2 regions of the Thermus brevis genome follow, and region 1 is predicted to be linked to the other one. Evidence: riboswitches for the same ligand, from Rfam matches in the RefSeq annotation. Region 1 holds a riboswitch; the other holds the start of a gene.

The links. Region 1 has a riboswitch for cobalamin ahead of KQ693_RS09000 (acyl-CoA thioesterase). Riboswitches for the same ligand answer to the same signal wherever they lie in the genome.
Region 2: another riboswitch for cobalamin. It lies ahead of KQ693_RS10625 (ABC transporter substrate-binding protein); the one in region 1 lies ahead of KQ693_RS09000 (acyl-CoA thioesterase).

The regions. Positions count from the first base shown of each region.
Region 1 is NZ_CP102606.1:1,649,246-1,656,683, reverse strand. Features, by position in the region: gene KQ693_RS09015 (ribonucleoside-diphosphate reductase subunit alpha) at 1-1,383, opposite strand, end outside; gene KQ693_RS09010 (ribonucleotide-diphosphate reductase subunit beta) at 1,393-2,364, opposite strand; gene metE (5-methyltetrahydropteroyltriglutamate--homocysteine S-methyltransferase) at 2,348-4,549, opposite strand; gene KQ693_RS09000 (acyl-CoA thioesterase) at 4,546-4,911, opposite strand; cobalamin riboswitch at 5,124-5,254, opposite strand; gene KQ693_RS08995 (glycoside hydrolase family 130 protein) at 5,376-6,422, opposite strand; gene KQ693_RS08990 (LacI family DNA-binding transcriptional regulator) at 6,496-7,438, shown strand, end outside.
Region 2 is NZ_CP102606.1:1,959,428-1,966,865, forward strand. Features, by position in the region: gene KQ693_RS10610 (hypothetical protein) at 13-327, opposite strand; gene KQ693_RS10615 (ABC transporter ATP-binding protein) at 308-1,060, opposite strand; gene KQ693_RS10620 (FecCD family ABC transporter permease) at 1,047-2,075, opposite strand; gene KQ693_RS10625 (ABC transporter substrate-binding protein) at 2,079-2,933, opposite strand; cobalamin riboswitch at 3,066-3,225, opposite strand; gene KQ693_RS10630 (ROK family transcriptional regulator) at 3,357-4,550, shown strand; gene KQ693_RS10635 (ABC transporter substrate-binding protein) at 4,507-5,742, shown strand; gene KQ693_RS10640 (carbohydrate ABC transporter permease) at 5,796-6,905, shown strand; gene KQ693_RS10645 (carbohydrate ABC transporter permease) at 6,905-7,438, shown strand, end outside.

The DNA.
Region 1 (7,438 bases):
CACGGAGCCGTTATGCTCCAGGATGCTCCGCCACACTTTTTCCTCGTTCTTTCCCTTTGCTTGGAGAAGCTCCTCCAAAAAGGGATTCTTGAAGGCGATTCGGGCCTTTTGCAGGTCCTTGAGGTAGTAGTTGCTGGTGTAGGGCTCGATGGAGGGGGAAACCTGCCCCAGGATGAAGGAGCTGCTCTTGGTGGGGGCGATGGCCAGGAGGGTGGCGTTCCGCCTTTCCATTAGGTCGGCCAGTTCGTCCTCCGGATGGCGCTTCCTAAGCCAGCGGCTCGCCTCCTCCGCCTTTTCCCGGATGGTCTTGAAGATGAGGTTGTTAAGGAAAAGGGCCTCCGCACTCTCCAGGGGAATCCCCTTGGACTGGAGGTAGCTGTGCCAGCCCAAAACCCCGATCCCGATGGCCCGGTACCGCTTGGCGAAGCGCACCGCCCGCTCCATGTAGGGGATGTCCTCCGCCTTCTCAATGAAGTCGTCCAGCACGGAGTCCAGGAAGATGGTGAGGGTTTCCACGGCGTCCGTGTCCTTCCACTCGTCGAAGTGGAGGAGGTTTAGGGAGGAGAGGCAGCACACGAAGCTTTCCTCGGGGCTCGAGGGGAGCATGATCTCGGTGCAGAGGTTGCTGGCATGAATCGTCTTCCCCAGCTTCTTGAAGACCTCCGGGGCCTGGCAGTTGGCGTTGTCCCAGAAGAAGATGTAGGGGATCCCCACCTCGGCGCGGCTTTTGAGTACCTTAGCCCACCTTTCCCGTTTCTCCCTGTCCCCGGCGATGGCCTCCTCCAGCCAGGCATCCCCCACGGAAACCCCCCAGAAGAGGGACTGGATCTCCCCTCCTTCCCGCTGGATCTTGAGCCACTCCTCGAGGTCCGGGTGCTCGATAGGGAGGTAGGCGGCGCACTGCCCCCGCCGGGTGGAACCCTGGTTGAACACCTCGATCACCCGGTCGAAGAGGGAGGCGAAGGCGTAGGAACCATTGCTTTCCCCGTTGTCCCGGATGGGGGCTCCCCTGGGGCGAAGGGCCCCCAGGTAAACCGAGGTGCCCCCACCCTGTTTGCTCATCATGCCGATCTCCGCCACCGCCCTCAGGATGGAGGCGGTGTCGTCTTCCACGTAGGTGCCGTAGCAGGAGATGGGGAGACCCCGCTTGAGGCCGTAGTTGGCCCAGATGGGGGTGGCGAGGGAGTACCAGCCCCGGGCCACGTACTCCTGGAACTTGCGGGAGAAGCCCTCGATGCGGGTCAGGGCCTCTGCCCGGTCGGCGATTTCCTTCACCCTCTCCTCCACCGTCACCCCAGGGAGAAGGTAGCCCCGGCTCATGTAGAGCCTCGTCCACTCGTTGGCCCAGTACCAGGGCCGGTATTCCCGCTTGGTCTTGGTCATCCTTCCCTCCTAGAAAAGGCTTTCCGGGTCGTAGCTCTGCACCCTGCGGGCGTAGGCCACGCTCCTCTTGTTGAAGAAGTCCACTTCCTTGTCCGCCAAAAGCTCCAGGTCAAACCACTCCGTATCCCTTAGGCACTCCTTCCGCACGGGGAAGGGCGCGGGCAGGCCGTGGAGGGCAAGAACCTGGTTGTACCGCCACTTAAGGAACTCCAGGACCTCCTCTCCCCTCACCGCCTCGGTGTCCCCCCGGGCGAAGATCCACTCCAAAAGGGCCTCCTCCGTGCGAAAGAAGGCCTCTACCCTATCCAGGGCCTCCTTGGTAAAGGAGGGCCCGAAGAGGTCCGGCCGCTCTTCCCTAAGGATCCTGAGGAGCTCTACCCCAAAGAGGCCGTGCAGGTTTTCCTCCTTACTGGTGGCCTCGATGGCGTTGGAGATCCCCTTGAAGCGCCCAAGGCGCTTGTTCAGGGCCATAAGCACGTAGAACTGGGAGAAAAGGGAGGCGTGTTCGGTGAAGGCGGAAAAGAGAAGGAGGGCGAGGGCGTGTCCCCTCAGGTCGCCTCGGAAGGCGGACCCCAGGACCTCGGTTAAGTGGCGGTGCCGTTCCCTTAAGGCGGTCTCCTCCTCCAAGGCCTGGGCAAAGCGGTCCTCGAGGGCCAGGAGATCCAAAAGGTGGGCGTAGGCATTGGCGTGACGCACCTCGCTCTCGGCGAAGGTCATGCCCACCTCGGCCACCTCCGGCTTGGGGAAGACCTCGTAGGTTCGGGCCCAGTAGAGCTTCACGGAAAGCTCCACCTGGGAGATGGCAAGAAGGGAGCGCTCCACCAACGAGCGCACCTCAGGACCCGCCAGGGCGTAGTCCTGGACGTCTGCCGCATAGCTGAACTCCGTGTGGAGCCAGTAGCTGTGCCGGATGGCGTCCCGGTAGGCTAAAAGCCTCGGATACTCGTAGGGACGGTAGTGGGGCCTAGGATCCGTGAGCATGGCTCCCTCCAAAGGCCTTCCGAAGCCTCTTGGCTGCCTCCACCATGTTCTTGAGGTTGGCCAGGGCCTCCTCGGGCTTCCGGGTCTTAAGGCCACAGTCCGGGTTCACCCATAGCCTTTCCGCAGGCAGGTACCGGAGGTAGGCTTGAAGGCGGGTAAGGATTTCCTCCGTCGGAACCTCCAGGGGGGAGTGGACGTCAAAGGCTCCGGGGCCCAGGCCTAGGGAAAGCCCTGTGAGGGTTTGGAGAAAGCTGGGGTCTTGCCTTGCTCCCTCAAGGCTTGCCACATCCGGGTCCATGACCTCCAGGAAGGGGCGCAAGGCGGCGTAATCGGAGTGGCAGAGGTGGAGGTGCACCTGGACCTCCGGCGGAAGCTCCCCCACTACCCGCAGGAAGGCCTCCCCCACCAGGGCCAAATACCCAGGGCGCTCCTTTGCCTTCAAAGGGAGCTTCTCCAGAAGCGCCGGCTCGTCCACCTGCACCACCCGGATTCCGTGGGAAGCCACTTCCTTTACCTCCTCCCGCAGGGCCTCCGCCAGGGCGATTACCGCTTCTTTGAACTCCACCCCCTGGGGTAGGTAGCTCCAGGCAGCCAGGGTGATGGGTCCCGTAAGGATGGCCTTTACTGGCTTAGGGGTGAGGCTTTGGGCGAACAGGGTTTCCCTAAGGACCAAAGGCTCCCTCCGGCGGGGCGGGGCGAAGAGGATGGGTGGGCGCCAGACGCGGCTCCCGTAGGAGAGGACGAAACCCTTCTGGGTGGGATAGAAGCCCTCTAAACGCTCCGCGAAAAACTCCACCATATCGCTGCGCTCGGGCTCTCCGTGGACCAAAACGTCCAGGCCCAGTTGCTCTTGGAGGCGGATGTTTGCCCGGATGGCTTCCTGGATGTGCAGCCAGTAAGCCGTCTGGTCAAGAGCCCTGGAGCGCAATCTTTTCCGGAAGTCGCGAAGCCCCTTGGTTTGGGGGAAGCTTCCTATGGTGGTGGTGGGGAAAGGGGGAAGGGCCAGGTTCTGCTGGGCTTTGGAGCGCTCTTCCCTGGGTGGCCTCGAGGCCGGCACTGGGGAGGGGCGGAAGTCCCAAGGCGGGGGTGGGGTGTACCAGGCCCGGGCTTGTGCGAAGGCAGTTTCCTCCTCAGGCGAGGGCGGCGATTCCTGGGAGGTGGTCCACGTTAAGAGGATGGCCTTCAGCAGGGCAAGCTCCTTAAGCCGCTCTCGGGCAAAGGCCAACCGGCCTGCCAAGGCTCCGGGCAAAGGTTCCGCTACTTCCCACGGCAGGTGGTACAAGGGTGCTTTGGGAGCCACCCACACCTCCTGCCCGGTCTCTGCCAGAGGCGATAGAACCTTCCCAAGGGCAAGGAGGTTGGTGCGCCACACCCCAAGACCCTCCACCACCTCCACCACCAGGGCTGTGCCCTTGGGTACTTGGGGTAAGGAGATCCCTGGGGCCAGGATTACCCCCAAACCGCGAAGGGGAAGGGTGGCCAGGGCCTCAACCACCCTTGGAGCGGGGGGTAGGTAGTAGGGCAGGAGGACCAAGGAAACCTCCTGCGCTAAGGTACCGTAGAAGGCCAGAAGGTGGGGGAGGTTCTCCTCTGCCCCATCCAACCCCAAGGCGGGTTCTTGGAGGAGCACGGTTCTTCCCCTAACCGGCTGGACCAGCTCCACGTAAGCTTCCGTCAGGGCTTCCAGGTGTACTCCCAGGTGATCCGGGGGGTTTTGCGCCATGCGCAGAAGGGTGTAGGGTCCGAGCAGGGTCGGGAGCCCCTCCTTCAAAGCCTGGTTCCGGCCTACGGGATAGGGTAGGCCCCAGCCCGGCTGGGGGGTATACCGGGGCCTTTCTGGCAAGCGTGGAACCAAGTAGTGGTAGTTGGTGCCGAACCACTTTCGGAGGGGCAGAGCTTCCTTGCCCCGGGCCAGGGCGTAGTAGCCCTCCAGGTCCCCGGGATCCAGGGGGTAAAGGCCCAAGGCCACCGCCAGGTCCAGCATGGGGTCATAAAGGCTCAGCTCGCCCGCCGGGTAAAGGTCCACCTGTTCCCGGTAGGTGGCGAGCCTTAGGGCCTCGAGAGCCTCCAGGCCCTCGAGAAAATCCTCCCGCGATATGGAACCTGACCAGAAGCCCTCCAGAAGCCTTTTGTATTCCCGGTTAGGACCGAGCCGTGGAAGACCGTAAGCTAGCGTACGGATCATTCCTTCCCCTCCAGAGGTGGCACGGGAACAGGACGCCCCTCCCCATCCACCGCCACCAGCACGAACCCGCCCTTAGCCGCCAGATAGGCTTCCTTACCTGGCTCAATGGGTTCCACCCACATCTCCACCTCTACCCGCATGGAGGTGCGGCCCACCTCTACCACCCGGGCCACCAGCTCCACAATGGAGCCCAGGGGTACGGGGCGCTTGAAGTCCACCGCATCCGAGTGCACCGTCACCACCTTGCGCCTGGCGTGGCGGGTTGCAGCCACGAAGGCTGCCTGGTCCATCCAGGCCATGGCGGTGCCGCCAAAAAGGGTCCCGTAATGGTTGGTTTCCCCAGGGAAAACTGGGTAGACCATGCGCGTTTCCCTCACCACGGACCTCCAAGGGCCGTCTTTGGGCCCGCAAGAGCTAAACCATCCCTGCTGCCTGCCCAAGGGGAATAACCCCATGCTGGGCAAGAACTTGCCTAAGGTCGCCTGGCCCAAGGTCCCTTGGGCCACCGGGTTTTGGGGGGTTAGGAGTCTAAGGTCCCACAGGCATCACCACCTTCACCCTTGCCTCGAGGGCTACGGGGTAAGGCCGCGAAGCGGGTACTCGGGCTTCCGGACAGAGCCGGTTACCGTTGCGGGACAGCGCCGGACTTTCACCGGACTTCCCCCACCGCCTGCAGGCGTCCAGGCCTGTCGGCCTGGCATCGCAGCCGGGACACCCCAAGTGTTGGGTGTCCTACCCAGGAGGCTACAACTTGTTGGGGAAAGCCGTCAATACCCTGCGCTGGTTTTCCCGGTTGCTCGATCCCAGACTTTTGTGGTACGGTCCATTACAGGGGCTTGAGCCGCCCGAGCACCTCCTGCCAAGGGGCGGTGAAAACGCCCACGGCGTAGTCCCCCACCCCTCCCACGAAAACCAATTCGTCCTCGTGCAGGAAGAGGCCGTTGCCGTACAAGGTAAATGGCCGGTTCCCGTACGTTTCCACAAGACCCTGAGGGGCCAAAAGGTAGGAGGACAGAGCGAGAAGTTCACCGTCGCCGGAAAGCAATGCGAAACCATGACGATAGGACAAGTCCCGGCGGAGGATGCCGTGATAGGCCACCAAATAGGTTCCATCCCCCAAGGGGTAGGCATTGGTGGACCACCCCACCTTAAACTCAAAGGACTCTGGGGCCAGGATAGGTTCCAACTGGTCGATGGAGAGGTTGTTCCAATCCAGCCGCCCCCGCCAACCCAGGTCTGGAACTCCGGCAAGGCTGGGCCTTAGAAGAACGGCATTCCCCTGGAGTAACGTGGCCCCCTTAGCTGGCAGAAGGAGGCCCTTTCCTTCCGGGCCTATTCGCACCAATCCTTTGCGCCGGAGCTTGAGGTCCGGATCGAACTCGGCCAGGGCCAAGGCTGGGAAAAAGACATCCTTGTGGTCGGTGAGGCGGGCTTCACCCACCTTGCCCACGCCGGTATAGAAGAGGAGGAAGCCTGCGCCACAGGTGTGGGCCCGGGGATCCTCGCATCCCCTCGAGGCCTCCCAGACTTCAGTCGGGTAAAGGACGATCTCCACCGGCAAAGGGTCAGGCAGCTGACCGGTGAGCAGGTCTTCCAGGGGAAGGGCCACGTACCCCACGCTGGAGGCGTAGCTGTAGTAATCGAAGATCAGACGTACAAAAAGGTGTACTACTCCGTCCCTGTACACTACCCCGGGGTTAAATACCGCCAGGGGTTTTCCCCTCAAGTGGTTCACCACCTCCACCCGTTCCGGGGAAAGGTAAAAGCGCCGGGCAAACACGTCCTCCGTTTTCTCAACCCGGAAGCCTTGCCTTTGGGCCAAGAACGTTTCCGCCTTGGCCCTCAAGGTTTCCTCCAGCTCGGATATTCCCATGTCCCTATCCTAGCGGGGCAACCTTGGCTTGACGCGGGCCGGGCCCTGGGTTAAGCTGTAGAAAACGTTTACGATGGAAACCAAAAAGAAGCTGACGATAAAAGAGATCGCTAGGTTCGCAAACGTTTCCGTAGGTACCGTAAGCCGAGTCCTCAACGGCCGGCCTGGGGTTAGCCCGGAAACCCGGGCCCGGGTGTTAGAGGTGGTTCGTACCCAGGGTTTCGTTCCCAATGCCGCTGCCAGGGAACTGGTGGGGCAATCCACGGCCGTTGGCCTCCTTCTGGCCCCAGGAGTGCGGCGCTATACACCCTACTTTACCCTCCTGCTGGAAGCCCTCTCCGAGGAGGTGTGGCGCCTGGGTTTGCGGGTGACGGAGGTTGCCACGGATGCCCGCGGCCTACCTTTAGAGAAGACTAGGGCGTACCTCTTACTGGGTGCTCATGACCACGACCCCCGCATCGAGACCCTGCGGAGGAACAACGTACCCTTTGTGCTCATCGGCTGTTATCCCGGAACCTTCTGGGTAGCCCCAGACGATGAGGAGGGGGGCTATAAGGCCACCCGACACCTGTTAGAACTGGGTCACCGGGACATTGCTCTTCTCACGGGGCACTTACATCACCAGGCGGGAAGGGAGCGGCTTCTTGGGTATAAGAGGGCCCTTCTGGAAGCGGGGCTAACTTGGCGCCCGGAGCTGGTTCTGGACGGCAACTTTGATGCCCTCCATGCCTACCGGGTGGTGAGGCGGGCATGGGAAGGGGGCTTGCGCTTCTCGGCTCTTTTTGCCGCCTCCGACGAAATGGCCTTGGGGGCCTGGGCTGCTTTGGAGGATCTGGGCCTTCATGTTCCTGCTGACGTGAGCCTGGTGGGGTACGACGACCTCCCCGAGGTAGGGGAAAGGCTCACCACCATCCACCAGGACATCCCTACCATCGCCCGCGAAGCGGTAAGGCTTCTCCGGGAAGCCCTACAGAGAAAGAGCCCATATGGGAAGCGGGTGCCTGTTCATCTGGTTC
Region 2 (7,438 bases), 310 kb from region 1:
GGCTTCTTCGCCTCACCCCAGCCGCCAGGCGTAGTAAGGGGTTTCCACAAAGGCCGGAGGCCCTCCCAGATACACCCTGAGCCCCGGAAGGATCAGGGTCTCCCCCTCCCACTCAAAGGCCAGGGGGTCCACCGGCAAAGGGTAGTGGAGAACTCCTTCCCGGGGCAGGCCAAGCCGCAGGCGCTCGGGCAGGGAAAGCTTACCCACCAGGAGGTAACGGGCCCTCTTGGGTCCGGATTCCGTGTAAAAGGCCACCTCCTCCCCTAGGTCCAGGAGGAAAGCCCGGCCCCGGATGTAGAGCCTGGCCCTATCCGTCCAGGTAGACATGGGGCCTCCCCATGAGGTGGGCTACCCGCACCCCTGGGCCGTAGAGGTTTTGCAGAAGGGTTTCCGTGAGCACCGCCTCCGGCCTTCCTTCCGCCAAAAGCCGTCCTCCTTTCAACACCGCCACCCGTCCAGCCAAAGCCGCCTGGTTGGGGTCGTGAAGGACGGAAAGAATCCCCATCCCCTTGACAACCAGGTTTTGGAAGAGGGCCAGAAGCCCACCCTGGTATTCCAGGTCCAGGAAGGTGGTGGGTTCGTCCAGAAGGAGGTAGCGGGGCCTAGCCGCCAGGGCCCGGGCCAGAAGAACCCGCTGGCGCTCCCCGCCGGAAAGGCTACCCAGGTACCGGCCCCGGAAACGGGAAGCCCCCGTAACCTCCAAAGCCCACTCCACCGCTTCCACATCCTCCCGCCCTTCCCGCCCCCAAAGGCCCAGGTGGGGAAGCCTTCCTAAGCGCACCACCTCCTCCACCAAGAGCCCCTCCGGGTAGGGGCCTCCCTGGGGCAGGTAGGCGAGGAGCCGGCCCCGGGCATAGCTTCCATAGGCCGGAAGGGGCTTTCCCTCCAGAAAGACCCCCCCTGCCCTGGGGCGGAGGAGCCCCGCCATAACCCTTAGAAGGGTGCTCTTCCCCGATCCATTGGGGCCCAAAAGGGCCACCCACTCCCCTGGCCTTACGGCCAGGTCCACCCCTAAGAGGGCGTAGGGCCCCACGATCCCATTGGCTTCAAGCCCTTCCACGCCGCCTCCACATCAGGTACAGGAAGAATGGCCCCCCAAGAAGAGTGGTCACCACCCCCACGGGAAGCTCCGCCGGCCGGGTAAGGGTGCGGGCCAGGAGGTCCGCCAGCGTTAGGAGGACCGCCCCACCTAGGGCAGAAGCAGGCAGAAGCAGGCGGTAATCCTCATCCAAGAGGCGCCGGAGGAGATGGGGGGTCATCAGGCCCACGAAACCGATGATCCCCGCCTGGGCCACGGCAGCAGCCACCAACAGGCTTGCGGCAAGGAGGAGGAGGAGTTTCAAGCCCTCGAGGGGTAGCCCCATACTCCGGGCCACCTCCTCCCCCAGCTGGAGGGCGTTCAACACCCGCCCTAAAAGCAACAGCGGGGGAAGGGCCAGAAGGAAAAAAAGGACCATGGCCTTCACCGAAGGCCAGCCCATGAAGGCCAGGTTGCCCAGGGTGTAGGCGAAGACCGCCCGCACCCGGTCGGCGTCCTGCATCATCAGGTAGGTGGTGGCCCCGGTCAGAACGCTCCCCACCACCACCCCTGCCAGAACCAGCTCCCCCGTCCGGGCCGCTCCCCCTGCCAGAACCAGGGTGAGGAAGGTGGCGGAGAGGGCCCCGAGGAACCCGAAGAGGGTGGCGGAAAGGGGAAGGCTTTGGAAGATGGCGTGCTGGGCAAAGGCGGGGGCCAGGCCCCCCAGCAAGCTGGCCAGAAGGGTCACGGCGAAAGCCGCCCCCGCCGCCGAGCCCATGAGGTAGGGGTCGGCCAGGGGATTGCGGAAAAGCCCCTGGAAGCTGGCCCCCGCCACCCCCAAGGCCGCCCCCACCAGCATCCCCCCCAGGACCCTGGGGAGCCGCATCTCCGTGACGATGGGATTCTCCTTTAGGCCCAAAAGGGCCTGGAGCACCTCGCCCGGCGGCAGGCTCACCGCCCCCATGGCTACCCCCAGCACCAGGGCCAGGAGGAGCAGGAGGAGGAGCCAGAAAAAGACCAGGCTCCGCCTAAGGGCCAGGGGGAGGGCCCGGGTCATGGCCTAGCGCCCATGGAAGCAATCCACCAGAAGCCTAAGCCCCTGGGCCACCCGGGGGCCTGGGCGGGAGAGGAGGCTATCCTGACCCCCGGTAAACACGCAGATGCGCCCCGTCTGCACCGCCTTCACCCGGCTCCAGCCAGGCCTGGCCTGGATGGTTTCCAGGGCACCCGGGTAGGTGGCCACGATCACCTCGGGGTTCTTCTCCACCACGAACTCGGGGGCGATCTTGGGGAAAAGGCCCAGCTCCTTGGGGATGATGTTCACCCCCCGGGCCTTTTGGATCAGGACCCCGATGAAGCTCTCCGGACCCACGGTGTAGGGGGTGGGGTCGATCTCGTAGTAAACCCGGGGCCGGGTCGTGGCCTTGGCCGCACGGGACTCCTCCTGGTACACCTCCCGCTGAATCTGGGCCACCAGGCGCTCCGCCTGGGCCTCGAGGCCAAGAAGCTTCCCCAGGGTACGGGTGGTGCGGAAGATATCCTCGTAGGTCTCGGTGCGCACCGCATACACCGTTAGGCCCGCCCGCTCCAGGGTTTCGTACAAACGCCCGTACTTGGAAACCAGAACCAGATCCGGCTTCAGAGAAACGATGAACTCGGGGTTGGGATTGTAAAGCCCCCCCGCCTTGGGCAGGGCCTTCACCCTCTCGGGCCAGTCGGAGTAGTCGTCGGTGGCCACGATGCGGTCGCAAGCCCCTAGGGCGCAGACCGTTTCCGTCACCGAGGGCAACATGGTGACGATCCGTTTGGGCGGTGCCTTGACCGTGACCGTGCGCCCTAGGTCGTCGGTGAGGGTAAGGGGAAAAGCAAAGGCCAGCGCCAGAAGAACCGAAAGAACCGAAAGAACTCTCCTCATGCCTACCTCCCTAAGGCCGCTAGGGCCAGGCCCGGGGGAGGTAGGGAAAACCCCTGCCGGAAAGCGGCAGGGGCGCAAACGGCTTTGCAAACCCCCATCGCTCCCCCATCCGCGTGAGGTGCCCGCCTCGGGGTCTGGCGGGCGGCCCTGGCAGGTATTCGGGCTTCCGGCCTGCGAAGCTTAAGCCCAAAGCGTGGCCGGTTACCGTTGCGGGACAGCGCCGGACTTGCACCGGACTTCCCCACTTTAAGCCTGGACTACGCGCCCAGGCACCAGGGCAACGGACCTGGCTTTGAGGCCCTAGCGGGCCTTAAGGCCAGGCTAAGCCTAATGGGGCAAAAAGGCAAGGGCTTGACACATCCGGGGACGGGTGATTTACTTAGTCCCGAGAACGAACTAAAGGGCAAGGGGAAAGGAACTGGGATGCGCAAAGGGGACACGCAGGAAATCCGCAGGCTCAACCGCCGGGCTATCCTGGCCCACCTGAGGCGGGGCCCCCTTACCCGGGCGGACCTTTCCCGGCTTACCGGTTTGGCTAAAAGCGCGGTAAGCCGCCTGGTGGATGAGTTTTTACAGGAGGGCCTTCTGGAGGAAGGAGCCTTTACCTCTCCCCCCGTGGGCCGGCCCGGCACCCTCTTGCACCTGCGCCCTGGCGCCCGCTTTGCCCTAGGCGCGGAACTGGGGGTGGAGGAAACCGTCCTTCTGGCCCTGGACTGGCGGGGAGAGGTTCTATGGGCCAAGGAATGGAGCCACCCCCGGGAGGCCGGTCCGAGGGAACGTCTGGAACGGCTTCTGCAGGAGGTTCTTCCCCATGTACCGGGACCCTTGGGCCTGGGGTTCACCCTGCCTGGGGTGGTGGTGGAGGACCGGCTCCTCCTGGCCCCCAACCTGGGCTGGAAAAACCTGGACCTCCGGCCCCTGCTCTCCCACTTTCCCCTGCCCACGGCCTTGGAAAACGATGCCAAGGCCTCGGCCCTGTCCGAGGTCTTCTTTCACGGAGAGGCCAACCTCGCCTACCTGGTGCTCAGCACGGGCTTGGGAATCGGGGTGGTATCGGATAGCCGGATCCTGCGGGGAGCGGGTGGGGCCGCTGGGGAGCTGGGCCACTGGCTCGGCCAGGGGCACAAGCCCTGCGCCTGCGGCCGGGTGGGGTGCCTGGAAACCGAACTGGGCCTCGGTGCCCTCTTGGAGCATTACCGGTCCCTAGGCGGAAAGGCGGGGGACCTCGAGGCCCTGCTCCAGCAGGCCAAGCAGGGGGAGGCTTTGGCCCTCGAGGCCATCCACCACTTGGGCGAGGCCTTGGGCCGCTTCCTGGCCAACCTGGCTGTGGCCTACGACCCGGCCCGGGTGGTCATAGGGGGCAAGGCAGCCGAGTTCTTCCCCTACCTGGAGCAATCCTTGCGCCAGTCCTTGGCGGCCCATGCCTTCCTGGAAGCCCATCGTTCCTTGCCCGTGCAACCTTCCCTTTATGGTCACCTGGCCCCGGCGGTGGGTGGGGCTAGCCTCTTTTTGGTGAGGTTTTTCGAGCTGGGCGGCCTGTGGGCGGAAAGCCCACGTCGCAATGGAGGTAGGTATGAGGAAGTGGCTTTTGGCGATCGGCGTGGCCTTGGGGCTTAGCGCCCTGGCCCAGACGGGCAAGCTGGAGATCTTCTCCTGGTGGGCGGGAGACGAAGGCCCGGCCCTCGAGGCCCTCATCCGGCTTTATAAGCAAAAGTATCCCGGTGTGGAGGTCATCAACGCCACGGTTACCGGCGGGGCAGGGGTGAACGCCAAGGCGGTCCTGAAGACCCGCATGCTGGGCGGTGACCCGCCCGATACCTTCCAGGTGCACGCCGGGCAGGAACTCATCGGCACCTGGGTGGTGGCCGAGCGCATGGAGGACCTCACCAGCCTCTTCCGGCAGGAGGGTTGGCTCCAAGCCTTCCCCAAGGGCCTCATCGACCTCCTCTCCTACAAGGGAGGCATCTGGAGCGTGCCCGTCAACATCCACCGCTCCAACGTCATGTGGTACATCCCCGCCAAGCTGAAGGAATGGGGGGTGACCCCGCCCAAGACCTGGGCGGAGTTCCTCGCCACCTGCCAGACCTTGAAGCGGAAGGGCCTTGAGGCGCCCCTGGCCCTGGGCGAGAACTGGACCCAGCAGCACCTTTGGGAAAGCGTGGCCTTGGCCACCCTGGGAGCCGACGGCTGGAATAACCTCTGGAGCGGCAAGCTAAAGTTCACCGACCCCAAGGCGGTGGCCGTATGGGAAACCTTTGGCAAGGTGCTGGATTGCGCCAACAAGGACGCCGCGGGGCTTTCCTGGCAACAGGCGGTGGACCGGGTAGTCCAGGGCAAGGCCGCTTTCAACATCATGGGCGACTGGGCCGCCGGCTACATGAGCACCACCTTGAAGCTCAAGCCCGGCACCGACTTCGCCTGGACCCCGTCCCCCGGCACCTCCGGGATCTTCATGATGCTCTCCGACTCCTTTGGCCTGCCCAAGGGAGCCAAGAACCGGCAAAACGCCATCAACTGGCTCAAGCTCGTGGGCTCCAAGGAGGGGCAGGACACCTTTAACCCCCTGAAGGGCTCCATCGCCGCCCGGCTGGACTCCGACCCCGCCAAGTACAACGCCTACGGCCAGTCGGCCATGAAGGACTGGAAGTCCAACCGCATCGTGGGCTCTTTGGTGCACGGGGCGGTGGCACCCGAAAGCTTCATGAGCCAGTTCGGCACGGTGATGGAGATCTTCTTGCAAAGCAGGAACCCGCAAGCGGCGGCCAACGCCGCCCAGGCCATCGCCAACCAGGTGGGCTTGGGCCGCTAGAACCCCTCGGCCCGTGGGGGCTTTTGCCCCCACGGGCTTTTCCCGGAGGCCTCATGCGCGACCGGATCACGGCCTTTTTGGTCCTCCTTCCCTCCTTGGCGGCGGTGGCCATCTTCGTCTATGGCTTCATCGGGCAAAACCTCTGGGTGTCCCTCACCGACTGGGGAAAGAACCCAGCCCAGGCCCTGGCCCTGAGGCCAGAGCTCCACTTCGTGGGCCTGGAAAACTACCGTGAACTCTTCACCGGCTTCGTGGACGTGCGTTTCCGCCAAAGCGTGGTCAACCTCATCTTCTTCACCCTCTTTTTCATGGGGGGAAGCCTGGGCCTAGGCCTCCTCCTGGCCATGGCCCTGGACCGCGGGCCCAAGGGAGAAGGCTTTTTCCGCACCGTCTTCCTCTTTCCCATGGCCCTCTCCTTCGTAGTCACCGGCACCATCTGGCGCTGGCTCTTGCAGCCCCAAGGTGGGATCAACGTCCTGCCCACCCTCTTTGGCCTACCCCCCTTCCACTTCCCCTGGCTCACCACCAGGCAGCAGACCTGGGTCTTTGACTGGAACCAACTGCCCTTTTACACCGCCTTGGCGGTGGGCCTAACCCTCTTGTATGTGGCTTGGAAAGCCCACCGGGAAGGGGAAAGGAAGCGGCTTTTCTGGAGCCTGTTGTCCAGCGGAGTCCTCCTGGTTTGGGCCTTCACCCTGGGCAGAACCACCCACCTTCTCCCCTATCCCGAGCCCCACGGCTTCAGCCTGGCCCTGGTGGGGGTGATTCTGGCGGCGGTCTGGCAGATGTCCGGCTACACCATGGCCCTTTATCTGGCGGGTCTAAGGGGAATCCCCGTGGAGGTGCTGGAAGCGGCCAAGGTGGACGGGGCCAGCGAGTGGCAGACCTACCGGCACGTCATCCTTCCCCTCCTCGCCCCCATCACCCTTTCCGCCATGATCGTCCTGGGGCACATCGCCCTGAAGATCTTCGACCTTATCTTCGCCATGGCCGGGTTGGATTACGCCCCCACCGATGTACCCGCCATCTACATGTACCTCCTCGCCTTCCGCGGCAACCAGTTCGCCAAGGGGGCGGCCATCGGCATACTCCTCTTGCTTTTGGTGGCCTTGGTGGTCATCCCCTACCTGGTAAGCCAGCTTCGGAAGGAGGTCAGGCGCTGATGGGCCGGTTCTTCCTGTACGCCTTCTTACTCCTCGCCACCCTCTTCTTCCTTCTCCCCGTCTATCTGGTGATCCTCACCGCCCTGAAGGAACCCGCCAAGATTACCCTAGACACGGTTTGGCGCTGGCCGGACCCCGTGTACTGGGAAAGCTTCAAAATCGCCTGGGATGCCTTCCGGCCCAAGTTCCAAAACAGCGTGGTCCTGGCCCTCTCCGCCACGGCGCTGTCCGCCCTGGTGGGAGCCCTCAACGGCTACGTCTTGGCCAAGTGGCCCTTTAGGGGTTCCAACCTCCTGTTTGCCCTCATGCTCTTCGGGATGTTCATCCCCTACCAGAGCATCCTCATCCCCCTTTTCCAGTTCGTAAAGGCCATAGGCCTTTACGGCACCCTATGGGGCCTCATCCTGGTCCACGTGGTCTACGGCATCCCCATCGTCACCCTTATCTTCAAGAACTACTACAGTGAGATCCCCGATGAGCTGGTGGAGGCTGCCCGCATAGACGGGGCAGGCTTCTTCGGCATCTTCCGCCAC